2 linked regions of the Chroogloeocystis siderophila 5.2 s.c.1 genome follow. The protein of the gene in region 1 binds, or shares a complex with, the protein of each later gene. Links are inferred from orthologs where the notes say so. Each region holds a gene or a part of one and is shown on either strand. Other genes may lie near its edges.

Region 1 (5,615 bases):
GTAGCGTTGTAACGTTTTGTCTACCTTAACAGCTGCACAACTGCGGCGTAATTCGGCAACTTCTGCAAGTGTGATACAAGGTTGTAAATCAGCTACGGTAATGCCTTCTTGTAATCGTTGCAGCATCGCTAATTCTTCGGTTTCGCTTGGATAACCCAAACTCAACGACAACATAAAGCGATCCATTTGCGCTTCGGGTAAGGGAAAAGTTCCTTGATATTCAATCGGGTTTTGTGTCGCAATCACAAAAAAAGGACTCGGAACAGGTCGCGAAACGCCATCAACGGTGACTTGTTCCTCTTCCATGACTTCTAATAGCGCCGATTGCGTACGGGGTGTCGCGCGATTGATTTCGTCTGCTAGCAGTACATTTGTAAATACGGGACCTGGAAGATATTCAAACTCGCCTGTTTTGGGATTCCAAATGTTCGTTCCGGTAATATCTGTTGGTAGCAAGTCGGGAGTACATTGTAAGCGTTGAAATTTACCCGCAACCGAACGCGCTAATGATTTTGCGAGTAACGTTTTGCCTACGCCAGGAACATCTTCTAGCAGTACATGACCTCCAGCAAGTAGGGAAACTAACACTAAGCGGATGGGTTCAGCTTTACCAACAATCGTACGACTCAGGTTTTGCGTCAGAATCTCAATTTTTTTCATGCACTACTGTCGTTTTTTTTTAAATAAGCCATGAAGTGTTACAGATTGAGAACACTTGGCAAGTTCATCACTTAGTGTTCCCTTGTAATTCCTCTTTTGCAGCAGTGCAGTCAAGTTGAATTTGTGCTTTTAATTCATCTAATGAAGCGAATTTCTTTTCGGGGCGTAGGAATTTTTCTAGCTGTACAGTTAACGTTTCACCGTATAAATCTCCCGACCAGTCAAATAAATATACCTCTACAGATGGATGTGTACCGCTAACTGTGGGACGAACACCAATATTCATCACGCCTAGGTGATTATCCACGCCTTGAACAAAAACCCGAACAGCGTAGACGCCATTAGCTGGTAGAAATTTTTCGGCTGGTACAGCGACATTAGCAGTCGGAAAACCAATTGTTCTACCCAACTGCTGTCCTTTTACAACGGTTCCTGTGAGGGTGTAGGGACGTCCTAATAACTCTTGGGCGCGTTGTAAATCGCCGTTTTCCAGGGCTTGACGAATCGCTGAACTACTAATGCGATCGCCTCCTCGCGCATAAATGGGAACAATCGTTACCGGAATATCAAAACTTGCTGCGATCGCTTTTAAATCTTTTGCTGTACCTGTGCGCTGCTTCCCGAAACAAAAGTTTTCACCCACACTGATTTGTTGACAGCACAACTGTTGAATGAGAATTTTTTCCACAAAGTCTTGCGGACTTAAAGAAGCTAAATTCCATGTAAATGGAATTCGTATGAGTTGGTCTACACCTAAAGCTTGAAGTTGCTGAACTTTTTCATCTAAAGGTGTCAGAAGCGATCGCTTTTTCCCTGTAAAGAACTCTTGCGGATGCGGATTAAAAGTAACGACAGTACTATAAATATGTTCAGGGCGATCCGCGCTAGATATTGGCGTTTGCGTGTCCGCAGGAACTGATAAGGGGTAAGACAGGAAGCTTCTAACCTCTTCCTGATTTTTGCTACGATGCAAAATTGGACGAATAACCTCTTGATGCCCTAAGTGAATGCCATCAAAGTTTCCTAGGGCGATCGCGGTTGGTGTCAAAGCATTAGTTAGAGATGAAGTAACCCACACGCTTTACATTTTGACATAAATAGGTCAATGGTAGCAGATTGATGAGGGGTCGGAGGTCAGAGTACGGAGGTTAGGGAAGTTTTTTGCTAATTTGGTTCTTCAATTGTTGACCCCCAGTCTTGCTTTTAGTCAAATTTCCATTCGGATAAGGGATGTAACGCGTCGAGATACGTCAAGTTGTAATGTAAAGGAGTGATGGTGATGAAGTTATGGCGAATTACTTCAACATCCGTTGGAATATCTTGAGGTAAATTTAAACCCTGTTCAGCAGGCGCGAGATCTTCAAGCAACTCTCCGGCTAACCAGTAATAAGTTTTACCGCGAGGATCGACACGCTTTTCAAAAACATCAACGTAGCGACGAATTCCCTGACGCGTGATTTTTACTCCTGCAATTTCTGCTAACTCGACTGCCGGAATATTAACGTTGAGTAACATAACCTCAGGTAAAGGGTGGCTTTTCAATTGTTCGAGTAAGTGAATTGCAAATGTCGCAGCAGGTTGAAACTCTTTAGAAGTAAAACTTGTGAGTGATAATGCCACACTAGGAATACCCTCAATGATCCCCTCCATAGCCGCCGAGACAGTACCAGAATAAAGAATATCAGTTCCTAAATTTGCTCCCTGATTGATACCAGAAAGCACGAAATCTGGTGGACTATCGAGCAATGCCCACAATGCAAGTTTAACGCAGTCAGCAGGCGTTCCCGAACAAGCCCAAGCTTTGATGCTAGGGTGAAATACCGACTCGACGAGTTCTGCACGAATCGGTTGATGTAATGTTAATCCATGTCCAGTTGCCGATCGCTCGCGATCTGGACAAACAACCGCGACTTCGTGTCCGGCTGCTGCTAAAGTATCGGCTAGAGTCCGAATTCCTAGCGCGTAAATACCATCGTCGTTGCAAATAAGTAGTTTCATAGAGGTCAGAGGTCGGAGGTTAGGAATCAGGATATCCTCAATAATTGGTTAATTGTCAGTAGTTAGTAGTCAGTACCAACTAACAACTCATTCTTCTCTCGCCCCCTCGCTCCTTGCCCCTACTCTCTTTTAAACTGATACGATACACTTATATTGATTTGAACAGCTGGCTTTCAGAGAATTACTGTTGAATACGACAAGCATGAGCAATCAGCCTAGCACTTTAAAGGCTCAACTGGAAACTTTACGACAAGAAGGCATAAGCGCGATCGCTACTGCTGATTCCTTGGATCGTTTAGAGGAACTTCGAGTAGTTTACCTCGGTAAGAAGGGTCAGTTATCAGGATTGCTGCGCAGCATGGGGCAATTGAGTGCTGAAGAACGTCCGCAAATCGGGGCGATCGCTAATACTGTTAAAGAAGCCCTACAAGCAGAAATCGAAAAGCAGCGTCACAAGTTACAAGCGGTGGCGATTCAAGCACAATTAGAAGCAGAAACAATTGATGTGACAATGCCTGGTGTTTATCGCCCGCTTGGTCGCGTTCACCCGCTTCATAGTACAATAGATCGCGTGCTGGATATCTTTGTTGGTCTAGGCTACACTGTGGCTCAAGGACCAGAGATGGAAACTGACTACTATAACTTTGAAGCACTCAATTTCCAAGCGGATCACCCTGCACGTGATATGCAGGATACTTTATTTCTTCCTGATGGAAATTTATTGCGGACGCATACTTCCAACGTGCAAATTCACTACATGGAAGACAACGATCCGCCAGTACGCGTCGCAATTCCAGGACGTTGCTATCGTCGCGATACTGTAGATGCTACTCATGCCGCAGTGTTTCACCAAATCGAAATTTTGGCAGTCGATGAAGGCTTGACTTTCACTGACCTCAAAGGAACGGTTAAAATATTTTTACAAGAATTATTCGGCGATTCACCAATTCGCTTCCGTGCAAGTTATTTCCCTTTCACCGAACCTTCAGCCGAAGTAGACGTGCAATGGAAAGGTCGCTGGTTAGAGGTAATGGGCTGCGGTATGGTTGACCCGAATGTGCTGAAAGCGGTAGGATACGACCCTGAAGTTTATACCGGCTTCGCGGCAGGTATGGGTGTGGAAAGATTAGCGATGGTACTGCACGAAATAGATGATATTCGGCGTTTCTACAACAGCGACTTGCGGTTTTTGCAACAATTCTAAAATAGGATTAACTGATAGCTATTTTATTAGCTTAGTAAGATACTCAGCTAGTCTTTCCTACATATTACTTGTTGTGTAGATTTTAATTAAATCAAAAAAACAAGCAGCAAGGAGGTAACTTCATGCTGAAAACTTCAGAAAAAAACACGAGATCTTTTTATAATTGGTTTGATCGAGAACGTATAGTTCATAGCCTAGAACTTGTACAAAACCTAATTGTGGTTTTGTTGTGCATCGGATTGTTTTGCACTATGCTGATTCGGCTAGGTGATATATTTATTTCACTATTACAACCATTGAGATTTCAAGATATAACTTCAGATATTTTATTCATTTTGATATTAGTCGAGCTATTTCGCTTGCTTATTATTTATTTGCAAGAACAACGGATTTCAGTAGGTGTAGCAGTAGAAGTTTCAATTGTATCTGTCTTGCGAGAAGTTATAATTCGAGAGGTTTTAGAAATTCCTTGGCAACAAATTTTAGCAGTTTGTGCTTTTTTATTAATTTTAGCTTTGTTACTATTAACTCGTGCTTGGATGGCGAAGATTTTTAATACAATTTCATTAGAAAACAATCAGAAGTTGAGTGAAAATGCAAGAGATCATTCTGTAGAAAAACGCGTACCAATTTAGTAGATCTATTTTAAACAGCGATCGCAGTGCCCACATTTAAATTCTGTGTTAAAACCAAATGCACCTAAAAGAAATTGCCAGCGACACGAATGAGTATTGAGATATTCATTGATTTGATGACCAAGGTAAATTTGTCTAGGAGACCTTAAGCTTGTTTGATGAATAATGTAGTGAAATGGATCTTGCCATTCAATTTGACCATGACTATGAAGTAGCGCAAGGGCGATCACACTTTCAGCATCTCGTGGAACTTTGCCTTGTTTAGGTAATTTTTTAGCTAACTGCTGGGCTTTGGTGTATTGCGATCGCAGTTTTTGTGTAAAAAATTCTTGACGTTGTTTATCTTCAGGATTTAGCCATCCTGTAGGTTCACTTACAAGGGTTAGCGCGATGCTTGGTTTACCATCACGCCCTGCGCGTCCAATTTCTTGGACATATTCTGAAAGTAGCAACGGTGCATGAAAGTGAATAACCCAGCGGACATCGGGCTTATTAATTCCCATACCAAAGGCTGAGGTGCAGATCACAAAGGGGATTTTACCTTTTAACCAGTCAGTCTCAATTTCTCGGCGTTCTTCTGGGCTTAATCCAGCATGATAAGCAGCAGTAAGATAAACTTGTTGGTTTAACCATGCGGCAAGGCTTTCACTATCTCTGCGCGTGCGGACATAGACTAATCCAGCTTGTTGGGGTTTGGTTTGAATAAATTTTAATAATTGTTGTTTGCGTCCGCGTGGTGTCCATACCATTTGTACTTTGAGATGAAGATTTGGACGATAGGGATTTTGGCGAAAAACTTGGGGCTGTTGGAGTTGTAAAACTTGTTGAATCGTGGCTTGTGCCGTTGGATCGGCGGTGGCGGTAAAAGCGGCAATCGCAATTTTTGTTCCTTTAGGTTTTGATTGTAGCAGTGCGGGGCGTACTGTCCCTAAACGGCGGTATGCAGGGCGAAACGTATCTCCCCACTGTACTAAACAATGCGCTTCATCAAGAATCAGGCTGTTAATTTGCAGTTGCGGTTGACACAACCTTTTCCATACAGGTGCGCTAAAAAGTGTTTCGGGTGAAAGGTATAGTAACTTTAGCTGCTGTTGTTCGAGTTGCTGTAAGATTTGTTT
Region 2 (5,825 bases), on another replicon or contig:
GTAGTCAAGTAGCCTAGGAACTTGCGGATGGCTGCCAATTTTACCCAAAGTTTTAGCTTCCCGTGCAAAAAGCTTCCGCGCCATATCTAATGCTTCTAGCGATGTCGCTGAAGGGCGAAGCTGCTTAACAACGCACTTAGGTTCACCAGGTAACGTGACATCTTGCGCTAAAAACGTCGCACCGAAACCACCTTGTGCGAGTGCTTGCAGTGCGCGGTAGCGATCGCGTAATACCAATTGAGCGCCACAAGCTGCACACGTTTGACGAGAACTTGAGTTTTGCGGATGGGAACAGTTGGGATTTAGGCAATAGCTCATATGAGCGTTTACTCACTGTTTCAGGTAACACTGGGAGCGATCGCACCCTGCTTCAATTATTTAAAGAAAAATTACTCATAGCCACGTGATTTATACGGAAAACGAGAGATGCGGCTCCAAGTAGCCGTATTCCCTTACTCATTAATTGCCCAGCGCAGGTAAGATACGTGCCCTCCTGGCTTCTAGAGCGTTTTTTAAAACTGGGTTAGCAAAAATTAAGAGTTGGATGTCAAACGAACAGGTTCCGGTTGTCCTTAAGTGCGTTCCATTGCATTGTTGCAGACAACTAAAACTACCTTGCTATGTTGTTGACTGTCGTCCCTATTCCTTATGGCTGTAGTTTTAAAACAGAGCCTAGCCATACTACTAACTCACTCTAAAATTTCTAACTTTAGATAACTATTGTATTTGGCGTTGTCCCCCCTCAGTTAGGTGTAAGTCCTTTTTTGTAATCGTTACATTGGCACTAGTCAACTTGCCACAAATTGTTGGTGAATACTTTACTCAAAGGAAAAAGCGATGACTGAGAACAAGCAACCAATTAATGATGACGAGAATATTGAACCTAATATGCAGCAGGAGGAGCAGCCAAGCAGTTCGGGTATTGGTGCAGCGGCAGCTGGCGCGGCTATTGGTGCTATACTTGGCGGTCGAACTGGAGGAATCATTGGTGCTGTAGCCGGTGCAGCAGCGGGGGCGATGGCCGGTAGGGGTACCGCTGAGGCTGTCAATAAGACTGTAGAAGGTGTAGTAGACGCTGTAGAGAGTGTAGCCGAGAATGTAAACGAAACTGTAGAAGTTGTAGGCGAAGCAGTAAAAGATACAGCTGAGTATGTTAAGCCCTCTGTAAAGGGTGCAGTAGACTCAGTCAAGGAGACAATTGAGGAAGCAAGACCTTCCATCGTTGACACAGCAGAAGCTGTCAAGGAGACAGTTCAGGAGTCCAAACCCGCTGTTGTAGAAGCTGTCCAATCTGCATCTGAAGAGGCTAAGCCAGCCGTAAGAAGTGTAGCTGACTCGGTAAAGGGTGCAACACAAAGTGTAGCTCACTCTGTCAGAGGCGCGGTTGAAGATGTCAAACCAGCCGCACAGAGTGCCGCAAACTCAGCCATGGAAGCAACAAAAAGTGTTGCTGACTCAGCTAAGCGTGCTACTGAGGAGGTGCAACCACCCTCAATCAAGAAAAAGCAAGTTGAGCTACCAACAACAACTACAAACTCTGAAACGCTAGTTGCTTCCAGTGAAGCAGACTCACAAGAACGGAAAGTTGTTCCGGTAGAAATTCGCGATCAAAGAACTGATGTGTAAAAGTAACCTTGTCAGGGAAGAGGACATCAACAGTTTTTTGAGTTGACGTGAGACAGTTTAACCAAGGTTGTCTTAAAAAATTTTTCCCTGATTAAATACACTAGCTAACGTAGCAACAAGTATCGGAACAGAAAACTGGTTTAAGAGTGTAGGGCTTAAAAATAAGTTGTTTCAACCCTCATCTTTAAGGCTTCTTCTTGATGGTTAGTTCTATCAAGTAAAGATTGATTTTCACTATATACTTAGCGAAACGGGTAATTAGTGCTTAAAGCAGTCCTTGATTCCAGTTTGGTGTTCCGTTGCTGTCTGCTGTAGCCAAGCAATATCACTACCACGTGAAACAACTGACAACGAGTTGCAGGAAAACCCGTTGCGGATTGATTGCATTTGCCTCAACTGTGCCTGACGGGCGGACTTGATAGCAGCTATATCTACTCTTATTACCATGCGCATGGCTGTAATGAAGCGGGTTGCAAAGAAAGTAAGCAACAAAAATTTTTAGTTGCGTTCGCAGACGTTGACACAATTGCAGAGCATCATATGCCTGCTGCGGTGCGGTAATCTCTTCAAAGCTTTGCAATAATTTTGATAAGATAGTCTGGCTAAGGTCTAAGCAAGCACACTCCATGCGTATTTCTCTGAATTGGCTGCAAGAACTGGTTGAGTTGACGCTTTCTCCTGAAGAATTGGCGGAAACGTTAACAATGGCAGGATTTGAAGTAGAAGAAATTGAAGATCGCCGTGCATGGGCAAAGGGTGTTGTTGTTGGGAAAGTGTTAGAGTGCGATCGCCATCCAAATGCAGATAAACTCAGTGTCACGAAAGTCGATGTCGGAACAGCTTCCCCAGAACCATTAAATATTGTCTGTGGTGCGCCGAATGTCCGTGCGGGAATATATGTACCCGTCGCCACAGTGGGTACTTACCTCCCTAAAATCGACGTCAAAATCAAAGCAGCCAAACTACGCGGAGTCCGTTCAGAAGGAATGATTTGCTCTTTAGCTGAGTTAGGACTCGCGAAAGAATCCGCAGGAATTCATATTTTTGAGCAGGAACTCGAATTAGGAAGTGATGTTCGCCCGTTGCTCGGTTTGGATGATGTGATTCTTGACTTGACAGCAACTGCAAATCGTGCTGATGCGTTAAGCATGGTGGGTGTCGCGCGCGAAGTCGCCGCAATTACAGGAAAAACAGTGCGACTACCACAAGCCCCAGAAATCTCGATTCCTGACACTCAGAAGAATTTAAAACTCAAAATCTCGCAGCCACAAGCTTGCCCTGCGTATATTGGTACAGTTATTGAGTCGGTTAAGATTGCGCCTTCGCCTGCGTGGTTACAACAGCGACTACAAGCTGCGGGAACTCGCCCGATTAACAACGTTGTTGATATTACTAATTACATTCTGCTTGAATGGGGTCAACCGCTTCATGCATTTGATCGCGATCGCCTCTTCGCCGTCAGTGGAACTCAATCAGACTTAACAATTGGCGTCCGGTTTGCGCAATCTGGCGAAACACTCAAAACGCTCGATGGTCAAATGCGCACGCTTTCCAGTCAAGCTTTACTCATTACCGCACACGAAGAACCAGTTGCGTTAGCGGGAGTTATGGGCGGCGAAGCAACTGAAGTACATGAGGGTACGCAAAATTTAGTTTTAGAAGCCGCGCTATTCGATCCTGTCGCGGTTCGGCGTTCGGCGCGCAGCCAAGGATTACGTACCGAAGCTTCTGCAAGATACGAGCGGGGCATCAACGCGGCTGAATTAGAATTAGCTTGTCGTCGCGCATTAATGCTTATTCAGGATCTGGCTGGCGGCGTTCCTGTACAACAAGAATTTGCTGACGCACGACCTGATGTAGGCGCAATGTCGCGTTCAATTGAATTACGTCTTGATCGCGTCAACCAAATTTTAGGACCAATCGACTTAGAAGACACGACTGGCGAACTTCAACCAGAAACAATCCAGCAAATTCTGACCGCCCTCGGATGTCAAGTCACATCGTCTGAACCGCAAAAAGTTTTGACTGTAACCGTTCCACCGTATCGTCATCGCGATCTAGAGCGTGAAATTGACTTAATTGAAGAAATTTCGCGACTGTATGGCTATGATCGCTTTTGCGATACTTTACCTGAAAAAACGGAACCTGGTTATCTTTCCTTAGAACAGCAACTCACTCGCCAACTCCGCGAAGCCTTCCGCGCTGCTGGGCTGACCGAACTCATCCATTACTCGCTCGTCAAACCAGGACAAGACCGACAAATTGTGCTTACCAACCCGATTTTTGTTGAATATTCCGCGCTGCGTACCGACTTGATTTCCGGTTTAATCGATGCTTTTCAGTACAACCTAGAGCAAGGTAATGGTAGCCTGAATGGATTTGAAATTGGGCGCATTTTCTGGCAAGAAGAAGATGGATTACTCGAAGCCGAGGCTATAGGCGGGATTTTAGGCGGCGATCCGACTCAAGGGAAGTGGACATCTGGTGGAAAAGAACGTCCCCTCACTTGGTTTGAAGCTAAAGGCGTTTTAGAAAGTGTCTTTCAGCGCTTGGGGTTAAAGGTAGAGTACCAACCAAGTCATCAAGATTCGCGCCTACATCCAGGGCGTACAGCGTCGTTATGGTTGCAGGGTAATCGCTTAGGTGATTTTGGACAAGTTCATCCGCAACTACGCCAAGAAAAAGGCTTACCAGATGCGGTTTACGTCTTTCAACTTGATTTAGATGTGATTTTGGATTATTGGGATCGCAACGCAGTTTTAGTACCAAAATTTCGTTTGTATTCTACATATCCAGCCTCGCCTAGAGATATTGCGTTTTTCGCGCATCTCGAAGTTTCTGTTGCAGAAATAGAACGCGCGATCGCACTTGCGGCGGGAGAATTGCTCGAATCAGTTGAATTATTTGATGAATATCGCGGCGAACACGTTCCCCCAGGACAAAGAAGTTTAGCGTTTCGCTTAGTATATCGCGCCCAAAATCGCACTTTGACGGATGAGGACATCGAACCCGTACACCAAAAAGTGCGAGAATCTTTGGTAGAAAAATTTGGTGTGAATCTGCGCAGTTGAGCTTGTGTTATGCCTAAGTACGTAATGTGGGGAAGTTATTGCGAGGATGTGCTAGAAAAGCGCGTTCCTCATCGACAAGCTCATCTCGACGGGCTAGCTGCACAAAAAGAGTCAGGCGTATTGATTACAATTGGTCCAACAAAGGATTTAACAAAGGTTTTTGGCATCTACGAAGCTGAAGATGAAGCAACAGTTCGTCAACTTGTTGAAGCCGATCCTTATTGGAAAAATGGTGTTTGGACTGAGTACTTTATTAAAGAGTGGATTCCAGCTTTTTAAGGAGGAAGTGAACCACTAAGGCGCAGCGATCGCAGAGAAATGCGCTCATAATACGAGTTAATCGAAAATTCAGAGGTACTGACGACAAAAATCAAGTGCAACAGCTAAATCGCAGGTTTGTTGTGGATAATTAACGGTGGGTCTACTGATTGTAATAAGCGGAATACCGAGTTGAGTGGCGACAAGGCGTTTTGTGTCTTCACCACCTGGTTTCCCTGAAGCTTTGGTAATCACAAGTTGAATTTTCCACTGACGCCAAAGCGCAAGTTCTAATTCATCAGAAATTGGCGGACGTAAACAAATTAAGCGATCTGGGGTAAAGCCTGCTTGAGTGGCTGCTTCTAAGGCGATCGCCGACGGCAGAATTCTTGCAAATAACGTTGTGCGATCGTGCCAAGCTTGAAATAAGTGTAGCGGTCTGTAACCTACAGTTAATAAAACGCGCTTGTTTTGCAAACGGTTCGTTGATAATAAAGCTGCAAAGCTATCAAAATGCTCACCTTCGCTAGCTGTACTAGGCGACAAGATCGGACGTTCGTAGCGCAAGTACGGAATTTGCAGGTGTTGCGCCGAGAAGATCGCATTTTGCGAAACTTCGACAGCATAAGGATGTGAAGCATCCACAATCGCCACAATTTCTTGCTGTTTGACAAATTCAGGGATTTGAGCAAAAGTTAAACGCCCTACCCAAACTGTTAAACACGGTGCAGGCTTATAAAGCGATCGCGCCGCAGAAGTTGTTACAGAAATAATACAGCGGATATTGTAGTTCGCGATCGCCGCAGCAATTTCAACACTTTCTTGAGTCCCGCCAATTAACCACAACTTACCATACGCTGGTTTACAAGT

What was found. Proteins that work in one complex are often made in the same cells at the same time.
Region 2: the proteins of pheS (region 1) and pheT are in contact, whole or in part, in a crystal structure (PDB 6P24), measured with the Escherichia coli proteins. The link is inferred for Chroogloeocystis siderophila 5.2 s.c.1 from one-to-one orthologs.

What each region holds. Positions count from the first base shown.
Region 1 is NZ_MRCC01000024.1:11,582-17,196, reverse strand. The notes cover bases 1,961-4,861. They hold pheS (phenylalanine--tRNA ligase subunit alpha), read left to right. Parts: upstream 1,961-2,860; coding sequence 2,861-3,862; downstream 3,863-4,861. Other genes in these bases: NIES1031_RS21145 (RecQ family ATP-dependent DNA helicase), read right to left, coding at 4,503-4,861; NIES1031_RS21150 (phosphate-starvation-inducible PsiE family protein), read left to right, coding at 3,985-4,497; surE (5'/3'-nucleotidase SurE), read right to left, coding at 1,961-2,658. Outside these bases: NIES1031_RS21170 (AAA family ATPase), read right to left, coding at 1-660; NIES1031_RS21165 (bifunctional riboflavin kinase/FAD synthetase), read right to left, coding at 728-1,738; more of surE, read right to left, coding at 1,864-1,960; more of NIES1031_RS21145, read right to left, coding at 4,862-5,615.
Region 2 is NZ_MRCC01000004.1:271,614-277,438, reverse strand. Bases 1,864-4,974 are described here. They hold pheT (phenylalanine--tRNA ligase subunit beta), read left to right. Parts: upstream 1,864-2,252; coding sequence 2,253-4,697; downstream 4,698-4,974. Other genes in these bases: NIES1031_RS06225 (YciI family protein), read left to right, coding at 4,707-4,974; NIES1031_RS06235 (hypothetical protein), read right to left, coding at 1,955-2,254. In the rest of the region: NIES1031_RS06245 (serine/threonine-protein kinase), read right to left, coding at 1-318; NIES1031_RS06240 (hypothetical protein), read left to right, coding at 838-1,626; more of NIES1031_RS06225, read left to right, coding at 4,975-4,976; NIES1031_RS06220 (cobalt-precorrin-6A reductase), read right to left, coding at 5,046-5,825.